DNA from 4 places in the Bifidobacterium sp. C0047B3 genome. Region 1 is predicted to be linked to each of the others. Evidence: riboswitches for the same ligand, from Rfam matches in the RefSeq annotation. Region 1 holds a riboswitch; each other region holds the start of a gene.

The links. Region 1 has a riboswitch for thiamine pyrophosphate ahead of AC1EKT_RS02380 (ABC transporter permease). Riboswitches for the same ligand answer to the same signal wherever they lie in the genome.
Region 2: another riboswitch for thiamine pyrophosphate. It lies ahead of thiO (glycine oxidase ThiO); the one in region 1 lies ahead of AC1EKT_RS02380 (ABC transporter permease).
Region 3: another riboswitch for thiamine pyrophosphate. It lies ahead of thiC (phosphomethylpyrimidine synthase ThiC); the one in region 1 lies ahead of AC1EKT_RS02380 (ABC transporter permease).
Region 4: another riboswitch for thiamine pyrophosphate. It lies ahead of thiM (hydroxyethylthiazole kinase); the one in region 1 lies ahead of AC1EKT_RS02380 (ABC transporter permease).

What each region holds. Positions count from the first base shown of each region.
Region 1 covers NZ_JBWPWH010000001.1:617,590-623,645, forward strand. The annotation lists gene folP (dihydropteroate synthase) at 1-782, opposite strand, end outside; gene folK (2-amino-4-hydroxy-6-hydroxymethyldihydropteridine diphosphokinase) at 836-1,336, opposite strand; gene AC1EKT_RS02370 (L-lactate dehydrogenase) at 1,593-2,507, opposite strand; gene eno (phosphopyruvate hydratase) at 2,705-4,000, opposite strand; TPP riboswitch at 4,211-4,335, shown strand; gene AC1EKT_RS02380 (ABC transporter permease) at 4,325-5,140, shown strand; gene AC1EKT_RS02385 (ABC transporter substrate-binding protein) at 5,294-6,056, shown strand, end outside.
Region 2 covers NZ_JBWPWH010000005.1:44,020-50,075, forward strand. The annotation lists gene AC1EKT_RS05665 (peptidase) at 1-706, shown strand, start outside; TPP riboswitch at 1,881-1,983, shown strand; gene thiO (glycine oxidase ThiO) at 1,977-3,047, shown strand; gene thiS (sulfur carrier protein ThiS) at 3,171-3,377, shown strand; gene AC1EKT_RS05680 (thiazole synthase) at 3,430-4,242, shown strand; gene AC1EKT_RS05685 (HesA/MoeB/ThiF family protein) at 4,278-5,009, shown strand; gene dnaK (molecular chaperone DnaK) at 5,832-6,056, shown strand, end outside.
Region 3 covers NZ_JBWPWH010000001.1:343,955-350,010, reverse strand. The annotation lists gene AC1EKT_RS01215 (MetQ/NlpA family ABC transporter substrate-binding protein) at 1-15, shown strand, start outside; gene AC1EKT_RS01210 (methionine ABC transporter ATP-binding protein) at 208-1,056, shown strand; gene AC1EKT_RS01205 (methionine ABC transporter permease) at 1,059-1,739, shown strand; TPP riboswitch at 1,804-1,909, shown strand; gene thiC (phosphomethylpyrimidine synthase ThiC) at 1,907-4,564, shown strand; gene AC1EKT_RS01195 (peptidylprolyl isomerase) at 4,969-5,505, opposite strand; gene AC1EKT_RS01190 (inositol monophosphatase family protein) at 5,651-6,056, opposite strand, start outside.
Region 4 covers NZ_JBWPWH010000001.1:45,693-51,748, forward strand. The annotation lists gene AC1EKT_RS00135 (hypothetical protein) at 1-1,851, shown strand, start outside; gene thiD (bifunctional hydroxymethylpyrimidine kinase/phosphomethylpyrimidine kinase) at 2,046-2,966, shown strand; gene thiM (hydroxyethylthiazole kinase) at 3,227-4,804, opposite strand; TPP riboswitch at 4,794-4,905, opposite strand; gene AC1EKT_RS00150 (hypothetical protein) at 5,474-6,056, shown strand, end outside.

The DNA.
Region 1 (6,056 bases):
TGACACATAACCTTTGTTAAATTGTCATATTCTGTATCTCTATTGCTATGCATTGTCACTAATCCAACGTTAGAATCTGCCATAAGCTTTACTTTTTCTGGAGAATCAAACGCGCGAACATCATTTATAATATCTACGCCAGCTTCAATTGCAGCTTCCATTACAGGTAACTTGTAAGTATCTACTGCTACAGCAATTTGAGGATAATTTTTGTGAATATACTTAATAGCAGGTATAACGCGCCTTATTTCCTCTTCTGGAGTAATTTCTAAATAACCGCCAGGTTTTGTAGTTTGACCGCCTACTTCTATAACATCAGCACCAGCTTCAACTATTTCTTTAATATGGCTATTTACCTCGTCTTCACTTTGGTACTTGCCACCATCATAGAATGAGTCAGGAGTAATATTCAAAATCGCGTAAACTATAGGCTTGTCAAGTGTATCAAAGCAGAATCGCCCTGCATTCCACACAATTGCTTTTTGCTTTAATAGCGAGCGCAAACTTGCAAGTAATTCTTGATCTTCGTACCATGCTTTTTCGCACTCTTGCATAAAAGGTTTAAGAGCAATAAGCGGCAAAATGAAGTCAATAGAAGACTCGGATACTTTGATAGCTGTATCAAAATGATCGAGAAAATCAGCTACTTTGTTTAAATCGTTTTCGCTAATATTTTCCCACGTGCATAAAATTTTTTGATTTACGCAAAGATCCTGCAGTAACGCTATATCTGCAATATTTTTAGAAGATACATTCTCCAAATTGCTTTCAATAATTCGCATTTGTATTCTTTCTTTCTAAAGCCTCATATTTAAAACTAAATTTATATTCCAAACTAATTAAAAACTTCGCTACTTTCAATAATATTAATCCAATTAGTGTCGCTAGTTTTATTAAGCTTATCTTGGATGAGCTCATGATAATTAGCATCGTCTGCGCTTATTTCAAGCAAAGGAACTAATACGAATCTGCGATTATCTCTTTCTTTGTGCGGAATCGTAAGATTTTCACTTTTTATAGTTTGACCACCAAAATCAATAATATCTAAATCGATTGTTCGAGGGCCCCAACGAACTATGCGCTTTCTGTGAAGACGCTGTTCAATATCATGAATAAAATCAAGCAATTCAAAAGCTGTTAAATCAGTGTACAAGCGTAAAGCAATGTTATAAAAACTGTCTTGCACTACGTCACCAACTGGTTCAGTTTCATACACTGAAGAAACGATAATATTGCTTATATGTGAATTTTGCTTCAATAGCGAAACAGCTTGACGCAAATTAAGTAATCTATCACCTATATTGCTTCCAACACTTATGTATGCACTAGAAATCATATTTCCCCCCAAAAAATAATGTCATTTATAGCTAAAAGTATATATCATAAACAATTAGGACTAGCCAACTTTAAGAATTCAAATAATAAATAATCTAATATCAAAAATTTTTATAACAAAAATGTCGCTGTAAATTCAACACTATTGAAGAGCAATTAAACCTACAACGACATTTTTCAATACGCTTTTATCTAAAATCTGTAAAAATATTTTAGATTCAAAAGTAGTATTTTCTAGTTATTTTATTTTGACTTATCTATTTTGCTTGAGCCTTGCTCAAAATTGTATCTGCAGAATGCTGCAACTTTTGCAACTCTTCTTCAGTCAAGTCAAGTTGGCACTGCTTCACAATACCTTCGCGACCAACGATTGCTGGGTAAGAAAGATAAGAATGATATTCCTCGCGATAGTTCGAAACAGGCATTTGCTCCTTTGAATCCGAAAGAACAGCATGAACCAGGCGAACTGCAGCAGCAGCAATACCGTAATTTGTATACTTCTTTCCGTAGAACACAGTGAAGCCGCCTTGACGGGTTTCTTCATCAACAGCATCTAAATCAATATTCTTTTCTTTTGCAAGCTCAACAATCGGCTGTTCAAGAACCTTAACTGTGGACCATGCAACGAACTGTGAATCGCCATGTTCACCCAAGCTATAGCCCTTCACAGCTTTTGGATGAACTCCGAAGAATTTGCCAACAGCGCGATGAAGACGTGCAGAATCAAGCAAAGTTCCAGTGCCAATAACTTTTTCATAAGGAAGACCAGTTGTTTCTTTATAAAGCTGGCAAATAGCGTCGCAAGGATTAGTAATATCAACTAAAACACCATGGAAGCCAGAAGCTTTAATCTTTGCACCAACTTCTTCAACTTGAACACGATTATGTTTAAGTTCTGCGAAACGATCAGGATTTGGGACGTCTAAAAGCTTAATATTGCCCATAGCGCTTACGATAACTTCAACATCTTTCAAAGCATCGTAATCATTGACAGTAATGTTTACATTAAAAGGCAAATTGTCCATTGAATCCTCAAAATCCAATGCATCAGCCTTAACCTTAGCTTCATTCTTGTCATACAGGTATAACTCGTCGGCGTAACCACCAACAACAAGCTGGTGAGCAACAGCTGCGCCAACATTTCCCATACCAATAACTGCTACTTTTCGCATAATGAAACATCTCCTTCTGTTTCGATTTTCTCACAAAAATATCACTATTATGGTGAGAATGAAAGTAAATTTAAGAAAATTTTTTGCGCGTTTCGATTTTTTCAAAAATATTTAATAAAAAACGGTCAGCCGTAAACACGACTGACCGTTAAAACTCAAAGACTTAAGAAGCCACTAAGTTACTTTAAAACTAAAAGTTACTTCATGTACTTCTTGCAAGCCTTGAATGCGCTGTAACCAGCATACTGAGCGGTAGAACCAAGCTCTTCCTCAATCTCAAGCAAGCGGTTGTACTTAGCAATACGCTCGCCACGAGCAGGAGCACCAGTCTTGATTTGGCCGGTGTTCTTAGCAACGGCAAGATCAGAAATGGTGGTATCTGGGGTTTCACCAGAACGATGGGAAACCATAGAAGTGAAGCCGTTCTTAGTTGCAAGCTCAATAGCGTCGAGGGTTTCGGTGACGGAACCAATCTGGTTCAACTTCACGAGCAAGGAGTTAGCTGCACCGAGCTCAATACCCTTAGCCAAACGCTTTGGATTGGTGACGAGCAAGTCATCGCCAACGAACTGCAAACGATCACCAAGACGCTTGGTGATTTCTGCCCAATCATCCCATCCTTCTTCCTGGAATGGATCTTCGATGGAAACGATTGGATACTCGTTGATGAGCTTCTCGTAGTAATCGAGCATGTAAGCAGATTCGCGCTCTTCGCCATCGAAACGATACTTACCAGTTTCCTTGTTGTAGAACTCGGAAGAAGCAACGTCAAGAGAAATACCAATCTGCTTGCCTGGCTCGTAGCCAGCGGCTGCGATTGCATCCATGATGTACTTCAAGGAATCCTCATTGGACTTCATCTTTGGAGCGAAGCCACCTTCGTCACCAAGACCAGTTGCCAAACCTTCCTTCTTCAAAACATTCTTCAAGGTGTGATAAACCTCAACACCAGCGCGCAAAGCATCGCTGTAGGTTGCGAAACCGTAAGGAGAAATCATGTACTCCTGAATATCGGTTGCGAAATCAGCGTGAGCACCACCATTCATGATGTTCATGTTTGGAACTGGAAGAATGTGACCATTGGTGCCGCCAATGTAGCGGTACAACGGAAGCTGAGCGGATTCAGCAGCAGCGTAGAGAGCAGCAAGGGAAACGCCGAGAATTGCGTTAGCACCAAGCTTGCCCTTGTTTGGCGTGCCATCAAGCTCAATCATCGTCTCATCAAGAGCGCGCTGATCGGTGGCATCCATGCCAATAACCTTAGGTGCGATTACCTCGTTGACAGCCTTAACAGCTTCCAACGTGCCCTTGCCTTGATAACGGGACTTGTCACCATCGCGACGTTCCCAAGCTTCAGCTTCACCAGTAGAAGCACCAGAAGGCACTAAACCAATACCCTGAGCGCCATCTTCGGTCTCCAAATAAACCTGAACAGTAGGATTTCCACGAGAATCCAAAATTTCGCGTGCATATACGCTTTCAATAGCTGCCACAACTACTCCTTTATACCTATGGGTTGTGATGACTCTTCCAAGACTAGTGCGTTTTATGGACGTTATATTGAGTATCAGCGTATTTATGCCGTGAACGTTCACAATATTTTGATTTAACTCGAGTCATATGAGCCAATTGTATATTTTTAAGCAATATCGTTTATAAATATCGATTTAAAATACAGTTGTCCATACCCTTAAGTGATAATGACCTCAGACACGGGGTGCGCAACTACATCGTGCCAAACAACAATACATACAGTGTTGCGCTGAGAATACACTCGTTGAACCTGATATAGCTAAAACTATCGAAGGGATTGTCGCATGACTTACAGTTCGCCTAATAAAGCGAAGAACATATTGAAGATTGCGTTTAAAGCGGTATCTTCGTGTAAAGTGTGGATTTCAACTATACTCATTTTGGTTTTGTGGTTTTTCACAACTCTTTCTCCAGTCGAAGACCGTTCTTTGCCATCCCCATATGAAGTAATACAAGCTTTTATTGATTTAAACAGCGAAGGCATATTATTAAAATCCTTAGGAATAAGTATTTTACGAGTTCTTTTAGGACTTTTGCTAGGAATTATTTTTGCTGTTCCTGCAGGCATACTTGCAGGAGGCAGTAAGCTTGGCAATATTGTAGTTGATAAACCAAGCCACATGTTGAGGTCAATTCCATTCCCGGCTTTAGCTCCAATATTAATAATTTTCCTCGGAATAGATGAAACGATGAAAATAGCGCTTATAGCTGTTGGCGTTTTTGGACCTATGTACGTTAATATTCGCGACGGAGTTCGTAATATTGATCCAAAACTTCTTGAATTAGCGCAGGTTTATCACGTTAAAAAATCTACTATTTTTATATCTATTTTGCTTCGCGGCACACTTCCAAGTTTTATGACAGGTTTGCGATTTGCAATATCTGTAGCATGGGTTGCATTAGTGACTTGCGAAACAGTTAATTCTTCTATTGGAATTGGATACATTCTTTCAAGAGCGCAAGAATTCTTTAGGCCAGATCAAATGATGGCATGCGTTATTATGTACGCAATTGCAGGTCTTGGATCTGAGCTTACTGCAAATATATTAGAGTATCTCCTTATACCTGAACGCAGATTAGATAGAAAATCACGCAAATAATCTAGTAATATCAACATTTTTCTAAAGTTAACTACTTTTTAAAATGCATTAAATTGCTTTTTAAGAATTAGTCAATATTTAGAATCAACAACCAAATAATAACAACCAAACAAACAACAAATAATAACAACCAAACAAAAGGAGCTATATATCATGGCTAATTTAAAAATGCGATTTTCTAAAAAGAGCATTATTGCATTAATCTGCGCTGCTTGTGCAACTGTATCTCTTGCAGCTTGCGGAAGCTCACAAAAATCATCAACCGCTTCTTCAAAAGAAGACGCTGGAACTATGAGAGTTGCTTATCTTTCTACAGCAAATTATTTAACTACTTTGAAAAATGAGAAATTCCTTCAAGATGAATTTGGCAAATCTAAAGTAGTTTACACTGGTCCTTACACTCCAGTTGATGGTCTTACTGCCGTTATGAGCGGAAATGCAGATGCTACAACTACTGGAACTGGACGCTTCATTGATTTGATTGCTGAAGGACAGCCATGGGTAGCTTTTGCGCTCGAATATTACAATGGTGATTCTCAAGGAATCGTTGCATCCGCAAAAAGCGGCGTGAAAACACTAAAAGACTTATATGGTAAGAAAGTTGCTATTATTCACAACGGTGACACTGGCGATTACATGCTTCACCGCGCATTTGATAAAAGCGGTTTAGACGTTTCTAAAGTTAACAAAGTTGAGATGAGCCCTAAGAACTTCCAAGCAGCATTTACTTCCGGACAGATTGATGCAATTTCCTCATTCGATCAGAATCTTGCTGCAGCAATGACAACTCCAGGTGCAAAATTGCTTGTAAATGCTAAAAAGTACGGAAATATGAACGTTACTATTCACATTGTTTCTAAGAGCTTTGCCAAAAAGCATCCAGATCTTGTTAAGAAGATGTACAAGGCTCTTGTTC
Region 2 (6,056 bases), on a different contig from region 1:
GGCTCAGGTTGACGAGGCTTTGAAGAAGCTTCAGGATGCTAAGAAGAAGCTTACTGATTCTAATAAGACGGATAAGTCTAAGCTTCAGACTGAGGCTGATGATGATGCTAAGTTCCGTAAGTCTTTGTACTTCATTATTGGCAAACGCGACGATATTGAGGCTTATAAGAAGGCTTTGGCTGAGGCTGACAGCGTGCTTAACGATCCTAATGCAACTCAGGCTCAGGTTGATGAGGCTTTGAGGAAGCTTCAGGCTGCTAAGTATAAGCTTAATCACCCGTTTGGCGCTGGCAGTGGTGTTGGTAGCGGTAGCGGCTATGATACCGATGCTGATGCTGGGGATGGTTTTGATACTAGTGATTCTCAGAGTGCTTTGGTTGATAAGTCTGCTTTGCAAGTCGAAGTTAATAATTCTGTAGACACTAATGCAAACACTGCGGCAGCTAGAGCTTACAGGCAGGCTTTGGCTGAGGCTAAGCGTGTGCTTGCTGATAAGAATGCAACTCAGGCTCAGGTTGATGAGGCTTTGAGGAAGCTTCAGGCTGCTAAGGCTGCGTGGCGTAATGCCTCTGGCGCTTCCGGTAATGCTAGCGCTCTTGCTAAGACGGGTGCTGCAACTGGCTTGTTTGCAAGTCTTGCTGCAGTATTCTCCGGACTTGGTGCTGCTGGCGTTGCTTCTCGCCGCCGCAAGCATTCCAACGAGTAGCCTCGCTCATAACTAAAATCCCTCGCAGGTTATCTTCCGATAATCCGCGAGGGATTTTTTTTTCTTGCTGCCGCGCGAGCGCTGACTGCGCTAGTAACAGCTAGCGGCAGAAATTTTACAGTCGTGCGCAGTTTATGCCGCCTACGCACCAAAAAGCGGCAGAAACTTTACAGTCGTGTACAGAAAAGGTCGTTTGCGCGCTTTAATCCGGCAGAAACTTTACAGTCGTGTACAGAAAAGGTCGTTTGCGCGCTTTAATCCGGCAGAAACTTTACAGTCGTGTACAGAAAAGGTCGTTTGCGCGCTTTAATCCGGCAGAAACTTTACAGTCGCGTAAATTAACGATAGTATTTCCCCAAACCTCCTGAAGCTTTGCATCATTGCTTTGCGAACGCTGCTCATGAAGCTTTGCGGTTGCGCTTCTGCGAAAAGTGGTTTTGTAGCTTTGCAGTTATGCTTCTGCTAACAATGATTACTTATTGATTAGTGAACTTTAGCATTATTGCTCTGCAGACGCTGAGTATTTGTCGCTTAGTGAACACTAGCGTCCGTGCTGCTGCACGCGCCACACCAGACGCACCCACCACACCAAAAACACTAGCGGTTTTACTAATAGTGGGAGATAGGAATTGCTTGGTCGAGCAATATAAAAGCGGAACGATAGTAATAATCTTGTTGACGAATACTGTTTTTGAAAGAAAGTAACTAAAAAACTAAACTCAACTACGCAACCGCTAAGTCCAAGTAAGGTATAGGAGCGTAGCGCTGCGAGACAATCAACACCCACTCCTCACACCCATCTCAATTTCACACTCGCGCCACACCAAAAATAACTCAGTAACTACGCGCATCGTTATTAGTGCAGAATGCACACTGCAGGAGAAACGAAAAATCGGCAAAGTGCGTTACTAGTGCAGAACGCGTACTGCAGGAGAAACGAAAAAACGGTAGTGAGCGTTACTAACGCAGAAACCGTACTGCGTCAGTAACGAAAATGCTTAGTTTTGCGATTTGACATACCGGTTCAGTTAACAAATTTTTGCCAGAAGTGCTAGAATGCTGCACGGTAGTGTGATGAAATTCACATAATTTCGTTACATCTACCTGCAGCATTTGGGTATTGCTAAGTTAGCAATATTGCAACGTTCTGCATTTGTAATTCTTGAAGGTCAAGAATTACATCCGCGGGAGCCTGTTCTATACAGGCTGAGAGGGCGAAAGCCGACCGTAAACCTGATGCGGGTAATGCCGCCGTAGGGAAGGAGTATATATGCGAAATATTCGTATTATTGGTGCAGGTATTATTGGTTTAGCAACAGCGTGGAGACTTACGGAAGCTGGCGTAAAAGTTAGCATAATTGATCCAGATCCAGTCTCTGGTGCTTCTCACCATGCTGCCGGCATGTTAGCTCCTACCGCAGAAATGCAATATCAGCAAGAAGCGTTGTATCCTCTTATGTTTGAGTCTGCAACTATGTATAAGGAATTGGTTGATTCGGTTGCAAAGTACACCGATAAGCCAACCGGCTACTTAGAGTGCGGCTCTTATGTAATCGGTGGTGACGCTGCAGATAACGAGCACGTAAACGAGTTGCTAAACTTGCAGCATCGTTACGGCCGTAGAGCTGAGCATATTTCTGTGAGTAAGCTTCGTGAGATTGAGCCTGCTCTTTCGCCAACTATTGCTGGCGCTGTAAGCGTGCCGGACGACCATCAAATCAATCCTCGTCTTTTCACTGCAGCAATGATTGATGCGCTCGAAAAGCGCGGTGTTGTTATTGAGCGTCGCGCAAGCACTCCGGATGATTTGGGTCCAGACACAGTTTTGGCATCCGGTTTGGGTGCTAAGGATATGCTTCCGCAGCTTAAGCTTCGCGCTGTGTGGGGCGATATGATTCGTATGACTATTCCAGAGCCTTTGCGCCCAATTTTGAGCTCTGTGGTTCGTGGATTTGTGCATGACCGCCCAGTTTATTTGGTGCCTCGCGCTAAGGAAACAGGCGAGCTTGTGCTCGGCGCTACTTCTCGTGAAGACGACCGCGATATTCCAAAGGTTGGCGGCGTACTCGACTTACTTCGCGATGCTGCAAGCGTGCTTCCTGGCATTCAGGAATGCTCGATTACTGAGGTTACCGCTGGCGGCCGCCCAGGAACTCCAGACGATTTGCCGTTCATTGGCATTGATCCTAAGACGCACACCACGATTTCCACTGGTTACTTCCGTCACGGCATTTTGCTCACCGCTTTGGGTTCTTCTTTGACTACAAAGCTTGTGCTTGAGCAAGAGTTGACTGAGAAGGAAAAGGGCTTCTTGGAGAGCTGCAATCCTGCTCGCTTCTAATTGCTAATTCCAGTGAATTCGCTAGATTCCGCTGTGAATTGTGTGAAGCGTTCAAATATAGACGTAAATGTGATGCAGAAAGTACTTTTAGTAATTCAGCTTTTAGTTAGTAAAGGTTAGATTATGCAAATCGTAGTCAATGGTGAAACTGTTGAAGTGCAAGACGGATTGACTGTTGCTCAGCTTATTGCGCAACGTTATGGATCGGATGCAGGACCCGGCATAGCGGTCGCAATTGGCGACGATGTGCTTTCTCGCACGCAATGGGAATCAGCCGTCATATGTGATGGGAATCAAATCGAGATTCTTAGTGCAGTTCAAGGCGGCTGATTTCAAATAATTTGAGTATAGTTTCAAAAAAAATTTAAATAAAAGGCTTAAAATGACAGAAAATAATACAGAAGAAAGTGCCGATACTTGGCAGCTTTGCGGTAAGACTTTGCATTCAAGGCTTTTGCTTGGCACTGGTGGCATGACAAGCATTGACATTATGGAGAAGTCACTTGTGGCTTCTGGTGCGGAAGTAGCAACGGTTGCTTTGCGTCGTCACGCAAAAACTGGCGTGGATATTTACGGCATGTTGCAGCGTCACAATATTAACGTTTTGCCAAATACTGCAGGCTGCAAAACTGCGCATGACGCCGTGCTTACAGCAAAAATGGCTCGCGAATCTCTTGGAACCGACTGGATTAAGCTCGAAGTGATTGCAGACGACGATACTTTGCTTCCAGATACTCGCGAAGTTTTGCTTGCTGCAGAAAAGCTTATTGAAGAAGGCTTTAGCGTTCTTTGCTACACGAATGACGACCCGATTGTGGCTCGTCGCTTGGTTTCTCTTGGTGTGAAGGCTGTTATGCCTGGTGGTGCTCCAATTGGAACTGGTCTTGGCATTTTGAATCCTCGAAACATTGAACTGATTGTTCAAGAATGCAAGGAAGCTGGCGTTCCTGTGATTTTGGATGCTGGTGTTGGCACTGCTTCCGACGTTGTTAAAGCTTTCGAAATCGGCTGCTCTGGTGTGCTTCTTGCAAGCGCTGTAACTCGCTGCCCAGACCCAGTGAAGATGGGTCGTGCAATGGCTGCTGCTGTAATCGCTGGAAAGCTTGCTCACGATGCTGGTCGTATTCCTAAGCGTGAACATGCTCTCGCTTCTTCGCCTGTTGAAGGTCGCGCTTGGGCTGATTCTGTACTGTAAATTTTGTACTGTAATTTTTCGGCATATTATTCAACATGACGATTAATAAAATTTACGACAACCTGCAGGAGCTTGAGGCGGAACGCACTAGCCGCCACTTGCTCCTGCCGGGCTTTACTAATGAGCATCAGCAGTTACTTCGCGATGCGAAAATCTGCATGGTTGGCGCGGGCGGACTTGGCTCACCGTGCTTGCTTTCACTTGCTGCTGCAGGAGTTGGCGAAATCACGATTTGTGACGACGACGTTGTTGAGCTTTCTAATTTGCAAAGGCAGACTTTATATACTGTCGATCAGTGTGGCAAATCTAAAGCGCAACTTGCAGCTAAGCGTCTGCAAGCGTTATCTCCGGGTTTAAAAATTAACCTTGTAGATAGATTTAATGAAGATAATGCAAAGCAGCTTGTAGAAAGTCACGACTTGATAATTGACGGTTGTGATAATTTTGCTACTCGCTTTTTGATTGCGGATGCTGCTTGGAGTGCTGGTACGCCGGAAGTTTATGGCTCGGTGCTTTATTATGAGGGTCAAGTAAGTGTTTTCGTGCCAGGAAAAGGTCCTGGTTTGCGTGACTTATATACTTGCCCGCCTCCTAAAGAAAAAGTGCCAAAATCGGCCGTGTTGGGTGCGACTGCAGCTATTGTTGGCGCAATGATGGCAACTGAAGCAATCAAACTTATAACCGGTATTGGTACGCCGCTTATTGGTGTTTTGGCGCGTTACAACGCGCTTAATAATTCACTTCGCCACTTTAAATTTAGCGCGTGAAACTTGCGTAATTTCTCCTTATTTACATCTTGATTGCGCGTTATTCGGTCGCATGGATATTCGTGTGGTAGAGATTTGAGATTTTTTGCACTGAGCGCGGCGAACGTCAGAGCCGCAGGCTGCTGATTCGCCAAGCGAAGAAGAAAAATCGAAAAATCTCTGCGATAGACACGGTTATTAACGAATTATCACGCAGAGTTTGGGGGATTTCTTTACGAGCAATAAAAGAGGACTGCGCATTGACTTGCCGGAGCGCTTAAAGCGTAGCGCGCGAAGGCACTTCAATGCGGAAACTCGCTAAAGTTGGAAGTCCAGTGGACTTCCAACGCGAGTTTCGTAAGCGAGCGTAATAAAACGCGAGCTTATCGTTAAAAAAGTTTAAGAATAAAGCGACGAAGGAACGCTCACGCGCAAAGCGCGTTCGCTACTGAGCTTGCGTTGAAAGCACACCGTGCTTTCAACTTGAGCAAGCTCACGCTCCGAGTTGCTTTCGCGCGCGCAATGCTGCGCGAAAGCAGATCGTCGCGCCCGCGAGGAGAGAAATCCCCCAAAACTCGCGCCACATCAAACAAAAACAGTAAATAAAACTATGCTTTTATTTAAAACTTGAGTCTGGTTGTATAAAGTTTTTTGTAATTTTTGGGAATAAAAGTTGACTTTTACAAGTTGAGTGTAGTAGGCTCAAGTTTTGGAAAGTAAAAAAAGCTGATGCTTTAGTTAGTTTCCAACAAGGAATCTAAATAAAGCTCAGCTCACGTAACTACAAAACTTGAAGGAAAGCGTAATTGCACAAAAGGTGCAATACCTAGTTAAGGAGAAATTATGGGACGCGCAGTAGGTATTGATTTGGGAACAACTAATTCTTGCATCGCTACTCTTGAAGGTGGTAGCCCAACCGTTATTGTGAACGCTGAAGGCGCACGTACCACACCATCCGTTGTGGCATTCAGCAAGTCTGGTGAAATCTTGGTTGGTGAAGTTGCTAAGCGTCAGGCTGTAACAAACGTTGATCGCACGATTAGCTCAGTAAAGCGTCATATGGGCACT
Region 3 (6,056 bases), 270 kb from region 1:
CTCCCTGTTTTCTAAATAATACTCACAATGTAGCCACCTAATGCCGCATGTGTATGCTTCGTGTATGCTTTGCGGCATTATTTTATAAGCGTGTAATATACGTAATGTGCGTGCTAGTTAATAATCTAGTTAATAACGCTAGTTAGTAACTCTAGTTAGTAACGAAGTATATTTCACACAGAAAGCAATAATCTGTTAAGGAAAAGCATGATTCAGATCGAACATCTTCACAAAAGCTACGGCAAAGGTAGCAAAGCGAACGAAGCATTACACGACATTAATCTGACTATTGAATCGGGAGAAGTATTCGGAATTCTTGGTTCTTCTGGTGCAGGAAAGTCTTCGCTAGTTCGTTGCATGAATCTGCTTGAGCGACCAACTTCTGGCAAAATTATTATTGACGGAAATGATATTAGCGAAGTAAAAGATAAAGAACTTGCAAAAGTACGCACTAATATTGGCATGATTTTCCAGAATTTTAGCCTTTTCCAGCAGCGTACAGTATTGCGAAACGTAACTTTCCCATTAGAGCTAAATCACACTGCAAAAAAGGAACGAGAAGAACGCGCAAACTACTTGCTTGACTTAGTTGGTTTAAAAGATTTTGCAAACCGCTACCCTAGCCAGCTTTCAGGCGGACAACAGCAGCGCGTAGCAATTGCGCGAGCATTGGCGAATAATCCGTCGATTATGCTTTGCGACGAAGCAACAAGCGCACTTGACTCCACAACTACTGCGCAAATCCTTGATTTATTGAGCCGAATTAACCGCGAACTCAACGTAACGCTTGTTATTATTACGCATTCGCTGGCTGTAGCACGAAATATTTGCGACCGAGTTGCAATGATTGATGGCGGACGCATTGTGGAATTAGGTGACACTGATACGCTTTTTGCAAATCCACAAAGCGATATTTTGCGAACTCTTATTGCAGATGAAAAACAGGAAAATCATCGAGCTAAAATTGCAAGCACGATTGCAAGCGAGCTTAACAATAAGCCAACAAACGCACAAACAGACGAACAAACAAACGCGCTTACCAATGAGGTGAAATAACAATGTTAGAAGCTGCTACACAATTTTTTAACGAATACGGCGACTTACTTATTGAAGGCGTGCAAGACACACTCGTAATGACGTCAGTTGCAACACTTTTTGCATACCTTATTGGACTTCCAGTTGGCGTACTTCTCATTACATCAAACAAAAAAGGCATTTGCCCTAACGCGCCAATTAACGCAGTTCTAGGATGGATTGTTAACATCGTGCGTTCTGTGCCGTTTATTATTTTATTAGTTGCAATAATTCCTTTTACTCGTCTCATAGTTGGCACTTCTTTGGGAGTTCCTGGAGCTATTGTGCCTCTGGTAATTACTGCTGCACCATTCGTTGCTAGAGTAGTTGAACAATCTTTAGCCGAAGTTGACGGAAGCTTAATCGAAGCAGCACAAAGCTTTGGAGCAAGCAAATTGCAAATTGTTTGCAAAGTATTGCTGTGGGAAGCTTTACCTTCACTAATTCGCGGAGCTGCACTTACGTTTATTACGCTTTTTGGATTCTCAGCAATGGCTGGAACAGTTGGAGCAGGCGGACTCGGAGATATTGCAATACGATACGGATACCAGCGTTATCAATACGATGTGATGACAGTGGCTGTTATTCTTTGCATTATCCTCGTACAGATTGTGCAAAGCTTGGGAGATTTTATTTCACGCGCAATCAATCATCACGAACGCTAAAGAAATTCGCAACATACCCACCACCAATTAAATGCACATAATCGTGTAAACTTGCTGGTAATTCGACATTTTGCAGGGGTGCTTTCGAAAGAAGGCTGAGATGGTATTAATTTATCTAACCCTTCGAACCTGTTAGTTAATACAACGTAGGGAGCAACGATTTTAGTATGACATCGAATTATCCGTACGCATCAATGCGTAATCAATTTAATCTAAGCGCCTGCTTTATTGCAGACCCACAAGCTTGTAATAATCGTCCACTTACAGATATTGTCGATGATGCTTTGCGCGCTGGAGCGACTTTTATTCGTCTTCATTGCAACAATGAAAACGCTAAAGAAATCACCACTATTGCACGCGATATTGCACAAATCATCGAAGACAATAACAAATGCGATTCTGTAACTTTTGTTATCGACGAGCGCGTTGATGTCGTTTGGCAAGCTCGCAATCAAAGCATCAAAGTTGACGGAGTGCACTTAGCACAAAGTGACATGGAGCCTAGAGAGGCTCGCGCACTTCTTGGCGAAGATGCTGTAATCGGCTTATCTGTTGAAACCGAGAGCTTAGTTAAAGTAATAAACGAACTTCCAGATGGATGCATCGATTACATTTGCGTAACAGCAATGCACAATCCTGAAGAAGGATGCGAAAGCACTACTGCCGCTTACGAATTGGAAGCAAACCACACAACGCTGGACGAAGCGAAAATTAATACGATTTGTTCCGCAAGTGATTTCCCAGTTCTAGTTGGCGGAAGAACTGCTCTCGACGATATCGATACAATCGCTCACACTAAGGCTGCAGGATGGTTCGTTTCTGAAGCACTGTATTCTTCAGAAACACCAGAATCAACTATGCATGAGTTTGTTGAACATTGGAAAGCTGTGCGAGGCGAAGAAAAGCACGGCTACGCTAAGCGAGTAATAGTTGCAGAAAATTCTGAATCAAAATCTTCAGAAACTCAAGAAAAGAAACCAACTTTTATTAACGCTAAAGAAGCAAAGGATGCTGCAAAATTAGCTAAGCAACAGCGCGTTGACATTGCAGCTCGCGGTTGCACTCAGCGCGATAAAGCTCATATTCGCAAAACAACTCCAGTTCATTTTGAGTATGAATATGGTTCTTACGATTTGGAAGTTCCTTATACGGAAATTAAGCTTTCGGATACTCCTGGCGTAGGCCCTAACCCGCCTTTTAAGGATTACAATACGGAAGGCCCAAAGTGCGACCCGAAGGAAGGCTTGGCTCCGCTTCGCCTTGACTGGATTCGTGACCGCGGTGACGTTGTGGAATATGAGGGTCGCAGGCGCAATCTTCAAGATGACGGCAAGCGCGCAATTAAGCGAGGCAAAGCTTCTAAAGAATGGCGTGGTCGCACGCATAAGCCAATGAAGGGCGCGGACCATCCAATTACGCAAATGTGGTACGCTCGCCACGGAATCACTACTCCGGAAATGCAATATGTTGCAACACGCGAAAATTGCGATGTGGAGCTGGTTCGTGAAGAAGTTGCAGCAGGACGTGCTGTAATTCCTTGCAATATTAACCATCCTGAAGCTGAGCCTATGATTATTGGTTCGCGCTTCTTGACTAAGCTCAACGCAAACATGGGTAATTCTGCTGTTACGTCATCTATCGACGAAGAAGTGGAAAAGCTTACGTGGGCCACGAAGTGGGGTGCGGATACCGTTATGGATCTTTCCACCGGTAACGATATTCACACGACGCGCGAATGGATTTTGCGCAACTCCCCTGTGCCAATTGGAACAGTGCCAATGTATCAGGCTTTGGAAAAGGTTGAGGATGATGCTTCTAAGCTCAGCTGGGAGCTTTTCCGCGATACTGTTATTGAGCAGTGCGAGCAGGGCGTTGACTACATGACTATTCACGCTGGCGTGCTTCTTCGCTACGTGCCGCTTACTGCAAACCGCGTAACCGGTATTGTTTCTCGTGGTGGCTCAATTATGGCTGAATGGTGCTTGCAGCATCATCAAGAGAGCTTCTTATATACGCACTTTGAAGAATTATGCGAGATTTTCGCAAAGTACGATGTTGCATTCTCTTTGGGCGATGGTTTGCGTCCAGGTAGCTTGGCTGATGCTAACGATGCGGCTCAACTTTCCGAGCTTATGACGCTTGGCGAGCTTACGAAGATCGCTTGGAAGCATGACGTGCAAGTTATGATTGAAGGTCCTGGTCACGTGCCATTCGACACTGTGCGTATGAATATTGAGATGGAGAAGGCAATTTGCCAGAATGCTCCATTCTATACGCTTGGTCCTTTGACTACGGATACCGCACCTGGCTACGACCACATTACTTCCGCAATTGGTGGCGTGGAGATTGCACGATACGGCACTGCAATGCTTTGCTATGTGACTCCTAAGGAACATTTGGGATTGCCTAACAAGGACGACGTGAAGCAAGGCGTGATTGCGTATAAGATCGCTTGCCACGCAGCTGATCTTGCTAAGCACCATCCACATGCTATGGATCGCGACAACGCAATCAGTAAGGCTCGCTTTGAGTTCCGCTGGTTGGATCAGTTCAACTTAAGCTACGATCCGGATACCGCAATCGCCTTCCACGACGAAACGCTTCCTGCAGAACCGGCAAAAATGGCGCACTTCTGCTCGATGTGCGGACCAAAGTTCTGCTCGATGGCTATTTCGCAAAATATTCGTAAGCGTTTTGGCGGAGCAGCTCAGCAGGAGCAGCTCGTTGAAGAAGCACGCAGTCAGGCAATTGCCGACGGTATGAAAGAGATGAGCAAAAAGTTCCAAGAATCCGGCTCATCGCTGTATCAAAGCGTGAAAGCATAAAGTACGGAAGTACGGAAGTACGGAAGTACGGAAGTACGAAGTGCGGAAGCAAAAACTGAATTGCAAGTGCTTCAATAGCAATACTTACAACGGATAATAATAGAAGAAGGTTGATATAAACCAAAGCGAGTTTTATAGTGAGCAATTGTGCTTGCTATAAGACTCGCTTTCTTTATATTCGAATTTAAATTCTATTAATCCGACCTTTTCGTTGCGTGCTTGTAAAGTTTCTGCCGCATTTTCGCGCGTAACCGACCTTTATTTTACACGAGCGTAAAGTTTCTGCCGCTTTACAGCAAAAATCCGACCTTTTCTGTACATAAGCGTATAGAAAATGTCGGATTAGTAATTAAGAACTGTAGTATTAAAGAATATTAAAGAGTATTAAATCAAATAACGTTTAATCACAAAACTTCAATAGAAATAATACCTACAGGCTCAAGAGGAGCATCAGATCGATCCGTTGCGACAGCCTCGAGCTTATCGACAACAGCCTTCGATTCATCGTCAGCAACTTCGCCGAAAATTGTATGGTGACCGTCAAGCCATGGAGTTGGCACAGTTGTAATGAAGAACTGCGAACCGTTAGTGCCATGCAAACGACCGTCACGACCGCGACGCTTTCCAGCATTTGCCATAGCGAGCAAATAAGGCTTATCGAACTTCAAGGATGCGTCAATTTCATCGTCAAACTCGTATCCAGGACCGCCAGTTCCATTGCCGAGTGGGCAACCACCCTGAATCATGAAGTCCTTAATAATACGGTGGAAAGTTAAACCATCGTAGAATGGCTCATTCGAAGGTTTTCCACTGAATGGGTCAAGCCACTCGCGCTCACCGGTAGCTAAGCCAACGAAATTTTTGACGGTTTCAGGCGCTTTGCTATCAAACAAATTGATTTTTATATCGCCTTCAGAAGTATGCATAATAACTGTAGTCATATTTGTAATCTTTCCATATATTCGCGACTACTTTAAACGCTTGAGTCGAAACACTTGATTGGTTTTAGATATAAAATTCCCTCGCCTACTGTAGTGAATTAGAAGACGAGGGGATGGATTAAAGATTTAGTTACTTAAGATTTAGTTACTTAAGATACGGCTTTAACTCTTTAATAAGCAAGCCATTAGAGGCAACCACATCATTTTCCTTGCGCCAATGAATAGGACTTCCATCCCACTGGCACACCTGGCACTGTGCCTCTTCCACAACCGCGGCACCAGCAGAAACAGCTGGAATATCCCAATGATGCAAGTGAGGCTCGAAATAAGCGTCATAAGTGCCATCTGCCACCTTGCACAAGTCGAGCGACACAGGCCCAATACGCTTAATATCCGCAGGGCAACACTCTTCAACAGAAGCAACTACGTCAAGCGCACGCTTAGATTCACCAGGTATATAAGACATTCCATAGCAAACCACAGATCCTTGCAAAGTAGAAGTTGTGGAAGGCGTAATCTTCTCGCGCTTCTCTCCTTGCGGAGTCCTACGA
Region 4 (6,056 bases), 570 kb from region 1:
GCAATACGAATGGATTTGCGTAGCGAAAACAACTTTGCAAACGAGCCAAAGAAGGGAATTTGGCTTCCAAGCGATAGCGAAATCGTTACGAATGAGGATCCAAGGCTTGGTCCTGGTAGAACTATGGTGACGTTCAGGCAGTATGACTATAGTGCTATGGACAATGACCATAAGCCTTTGCATCTGCCTAATTATGATGGCCGCCAAGTAGGAAATAAGCAAGACGTTGCTGTTCTGACTAGAGGCTGGAGAAGCCGCGTGCTCGTTCCAAATCCGCAAGAAAATAAGATTACGCGATTTGTACGATTGCGCGCGCCTGAAAACGTCGATAGCGAGCATGGTGGCGATAGTAAGGGTGCTGCAGACTACTTAGCTGATGCGCCTGCTAGCTTCGATGAAACTAAGGGTGATAAAGCTCTGCGCGTAAAGGATCGTCCGGATGATCCAGGATTTGTTCTTTCGAAAGATAAGAAGTCTCTTCTGTATCTGTACAATGCTTCAACTAAGAAACAATTTGAGCTTAATGATTTGCAAGCTGCGTTGAAGCTTAAGCGTAATGGTACTTTGCACCCAGCAAATGAGTGTGGGAAGTATGTTGATGGAAGTGACTGGGCGTTTGCTGATTGCCAGCCATCTTTGCTGCCGGAAGTAAGAGGTAGCGATAAGGTCGATGGTGAGCATAACCTAAACGGCTTCAGCTTTGATTGGACTACGCACTTATATACGTATGATCCGTCTGAAGACCATAGGTCTGGTGCTAACGGCGCTAGTAACGACAATGGTGGATCTGCTGCTGCAGAAACTTGGTACGTAAACGTCATAGATATGATTTCAAAGGACGGTACTGGCGGTGGATATAAGATTCCTAATAGCGCTGGCGTAACGTCTGAAAGCAGCAATACTGGTCTTTCGCTTACCAACTTCGATGGTGTTGGTGCATGGGGTAGGTCTGGCGCGATTGATAAGAACTTAATCAGTCATAAGGTTCTTAAGAATCCAGATAATGGTTTGTCGGTTATTATGACATATGGCGATAGCTGGGTTGGAGATACTCATAAAACGAGAGGCAAAGAAGGCGGCTGGAATAACGATGCCAATTACGAATTCGTAATGCCTGTGTATCTAGTTCCTGTTGATAACGTTAAGCCAACTGTTGCTGCAACTGCAGGATCGCTTCTAAGCGGGCACACGGATGCTAATAATCCTTACGTTGTGACGATGGAGGAGAAGGACTACGCTAAGCTCACGGTTAATAAAAGTGAGGCTTCGAAGCCAACAAGCGATAAGGATAAGAAGACTCTGTTTGCTGATGTTCACGACGACTACGATAGCTTCTCTGGACTCAGCGACCTTAGTTTGTTCGCGTGCAAAGTCAATGAGGCTGGAGGCGCAACTGATTTTAAGAGCTGCAAGTCAATAATGAGCAATAATGGCTCCGTAAATGCTGCGGCGTTTAAGAAGCTCAAGACTGACGGTAGTGGAGTTGAGTACGCTTTGTATGGACGTGCAAAAGATAGCTCCGGCAACAAGAGTGAAGACTTTGATAAGAACAACATGGGTCGCTTAGTCGGCTACTTCAGCTTCGGATACTTAGTGCGTCCGGTTGCGCTGCCTTACAGCGGCGGCCAAGCTGCAATATGGTTCAGCTTCATGTTCGGCGTGCTGTTGGCGCTGTTCTTGGCATCCGGCGCATTCGGTAGGCGCGGATGGCTTGGCTCGGTGCTTAGCGGCAACGGCTTTGGCGGATTAACGGACAGCAAGCACTGCGACGCTTCGGCTGAAGCGATTCGAAGCGGCAATCTGTTCTTCAAACTCAAGTCAAAGTTCAAGTTCAAGTGGCTTCGGCTGTGATGTGTAAGCGAGCGTTACTTGAGTGGTATGTAAGTCCCCTTTTGCGCTCGCTGGCAATTCTTCGGACACTCGCGCAGTTTGCTTTCTGCATGAGTGTCCGATTTTGCTTGTTTTGGGACACTGGTGCAGTATGCGTTCTGCGTGCGCGACGACCTACTTGAGCGCAAATGTGGCGACGCAATATAATAAAAGTTATGACGCTAGTATCAAGCAAACAGCATGACGAGCAGCATGCTAAATCGCCTATGCAGCAATCAAATCCAATCATTCCGCGCGTGCTAAGCGTAGCTGGCACAGACCCAACAGGTGGAGCCGGGATTCAGGCAGATCTCAAGTCAATTATGGCGGCAGGCGGCTATGGCATGTGCATACCAACTAATTTGGTTGCGCAAAACACGTGCGAAGTTCGCGAAGTATTCACGCCGCCGGTCAGCTTTTTCCGCACTCAACTTTCGTGCGTGTACGACGACGTTACAGTTGACGCGCTAAAAATTGGTATGCTCGGATGCGCTGAATACATTGAAGCTATGCGAGACTGGATGCGCGATAATCCGGTTCCTGTAAGCGTGCTAGACCCTGTGATGATATCGACTTCCGGGAAGCGCTTGCTTGAGGCGAGTGCTGAAAATGCTATGCGAAAATTTATAAGCTGCGTTGATGTTGTGACGCCAAACGTGCCGGAATTGGCGGCTTTGAGCGAATCGCGCGTTGCGGAAAACTTTGAGGAAGCTTGCAATCAGGCGCGCGAGTTGGCTGCAAAAAATAGCGTTGTCGTAATCGTAAAAGGTGGGCACTTAACTGGCGAAGACGTTGGAAATACTGCGGTTTTCCCGGATGGCTACGCAAGCCACGTGCCAAGCGAGCGCGTTGAAACAAGCACAACTCACGGAACTGGATGCTCGCTTTCTTCTGCGTTGGCCACGAAAATTGGGCTTGCTTTGCGAGAGGGTAAGAGTTTAAGCGAGCACGATACCGTACTTCGCGCGCTTGAATGGTCGACTGCGTGGCTTCGCGAGGCGATTGCTGCTGGAAGTGAATTGCATGTTGGGCGCGGAGACGAGCGCGGGCATGGACCGGTAAACCATTCCGTGCGTATCCTTCAGCAAACTAAGTGATACTCGCGCAGCGCGCAATCTGCGTGAGTAACGAAAAACGGCAGAAACTGTGCAGATGTGTACAGTTTCTGCCGTTTACCAGCCAGATTCCGACCAAAACTTTACAGCGGTGTAAAGAAACTGTCGTTCCCGCACCAAAAAACGGCAGAAACTGTGTAGCCGTGTAAAATAAAGGTCGGCTACGCGCCAAAAAACGGCAAAAACTTTACAACGGTGTAAAGTTTCTGCCGCCTACGCGCTATGCTGCGCTCAAGCTAGCTTTACTCAGTAATCACGCGCTTAAGCTCGCGCGCAACTTTCCCAGCATCCTCAGCGCACATAAGCGCCGATACTGTGCAAACTCCGTCAAGCTCAAGACCGCGAATAGGGAACACTGTGTTCTCGTGAATTCCGCCAATTGCCAACGTTTTTACGCCCATAGAGTGCGCAACTTTCGCAACTTCGTTCACTCCGTCAACTCCCAGCGGTGGCACGTCGTGCGCTTTCGTATGCGTTTCAAAAGCGGCACCGATGCCAATCACATCCGGCAGCGGAACGTCGTTTTCTTTGCACTCGCGGTAAGCTTTCTCCATCAAATCTGGTCGCGCGCAAGAAAGCCCAACCATCCACTCTGCCGGCATAGCCTTTCTCGCCTCAACAAACGGCGTATCCTTTTGCCCAACGTGCAAGTTGAAACCAAGCTGAGCTGCGCAATCAACATGATCGTCAATAAACACAGGCACGTCGCCATGTCCGGAATCAATAAGCGCGTGGCGCAACTTCTTCGCTTTAGCTGCAATCTCCGCGTCGTCGGAATACTTATCGCGCAATTGCACAACTGTAACTCCGCCTTCAATCGCCTCCACAGCCACTTCTTCTTCCGGGCGATTTCCCATTCGCGGATCCGTTACCAAATATAGCGTCCAATCCACAGGCTCCACCGTAAACTCAATATTCGTCAAACTAAACATGTCGTTTACGCTAAGAGTTGAAAGCGCATCCATCCACAGCGTGCGGAAAGTGCCGGGAGCTGTGGTTTGGCGAGCTGCCCAAGTTCCAGCCGCTGCTGCGTGCACGTGCGCTGCAACAGTTGCTGCGAGCGGACGTTCCGGGTTTGCGCCAACGTATGCTGCAACCAACGCTCCCAAAGCGCAACCGGTTCCAACTACCTTAGTCATAGCTTTGTGTCCACCTGTTACGCGAGCTAAACATCCGTGAGCGTAAATCGCGTCTTTTTCTCCGGAAATTGCCACTACAGATCCGTATTTTTTAGCTAATTCGCGAGCAGCTTGAAGCGCGTCGTTTACGTTATCGTGAGAATCTACGCCTTTTCCGTTGCTTTCTTTGCCTGCAAGTGCCATTATTTCGGAAGCGTTTGCACGAATTACAGTAGGGTGGTGCTTAATAATTTCGCGTACAAAGCGCGCGCGTGGAGCAAGTGCTGGAACGCCGATTCCAACCGGGTCAAGCACCCACGGAGTATTGGCTTTTTCGCATCCTTCAACGGCTGCGCGCATGTATTCGGAAGTTTCTGGCTGATGGAATGTGCCAACGTTTATGAGCACGCCTGTGGCAATTTGCGCAAGCTCATGCGCTTCTTCTGGATCGGTTACCATAATTGGCGATGCTCCTGCAGCGAGCAGTGCGTTGGCTGTAATGTCTTGCACGATTACGTTCGTGATGCAATGGGTGAGTGGCTGCTGCGTGCGCACGCGTTCGATGCATTGACGCACGTCGTTAAGGAACATGCGTCGGCGTGCGCGTACAGAGAAGCATGTGTCGACTTGCGTTGTTGAGCTTGTGCAGTATTCGTTTGCTTCGTTGCAGGTATTTGTTTTTTCAGTGTTGCATGTTGTCATAATGTTTCCCTTCGCTAGCACTATCTAGATCAGGTTTTACGGATGTAATCTCAGCGCTTGACTTCACAATTTGTTGCAATTGCGCACTCCGAACCATCCTTCGACTATATCTTTTGTTCGTGACTTACGCTCTTTTGCGTTAGCGCTGCGATTTAGCGCGTAGGCGGCATAAACTGCGCGCGTCTGTAAAGTTTTGGTCGGAATCTAGCTGGGAAGCGGCAGAAACTTTACACAGCTGCACAGTTTCGGTCGGATTTTCTTGCGTTCGCGGCATAAATTTTACACGGCTGTAAAGTTTCGGTCGGATTTTCTTGCGTTCGCGGCATAAATTTTACACGGCTGTAAAGTTTTGGTCGGATTTTCTTGCGTTCGCAGCATAAACTTTACACAGCTGCACAGTTTCTGCCGTTTTCCGTTACTGGTGCAGATTGGCGCTCGCGCGGATTACGCGCTCGCTTACGAAACTCGCGTTGGAAGTCCACTGGACTTCCGACTTGAGCGAGTTTCCGCTCCGAGTTGCTTTCGTGCGCTAAATCGCAGCACTTGCAGGAATCTACAAAAATCGCGCCGCATTTTTGCAACTTCTTCTACATATTTTCGCTTGCAACTGTGTAAACATAAATATGGTAAACAATAAGTAGATTATAGAAGTTACGAAAGCGAGATAACATGGCAAACGATTCCACGCTAGAACAAAAGACTCCTCTCACCGCGCGCGAATACGCGACGCGCACAGCAATACGCACGATTGCAATCATCGCATCTGTTTATGGCATGGCTGCTTCGTGGGAAGGCTTGATGACCTTCACTTATTTTACGAATCTTTCTAACCTTATGATTTGCGTAGCTCTTGCTGGATCGCTTTTGCTTGATACAGCTGCATTTATGCGTGCTCGTAATTCTGCATGTTCCGCCGCGCAGCAAGATTCCGCAGCATCTTGCGCATGGTTCGACTCAAAATCCAACGCTTGGTACATTTTCAAATTCATGATGACCATCTCAATTGCTGTCACATTCACTTTGTACCTGTGTTTCTTAGCACCTACCAATAAGCTTGGTTTCGTTGGCGCTTATATGAATAACGGATGCAGCAGCCTTTGCGTTCACGCAGTTGCGCCGCTTCTTGCAATCGCTGATTTTGTGCTTTTTGATTATCGTTTCCGCTCTACTCGCGCACATTTGTATGTTTCTACTGTTCCGCCTCTTGCTTATGTTGCTTATGCTGCTATGCTTAGCGAGTTTGCTGGTGTTC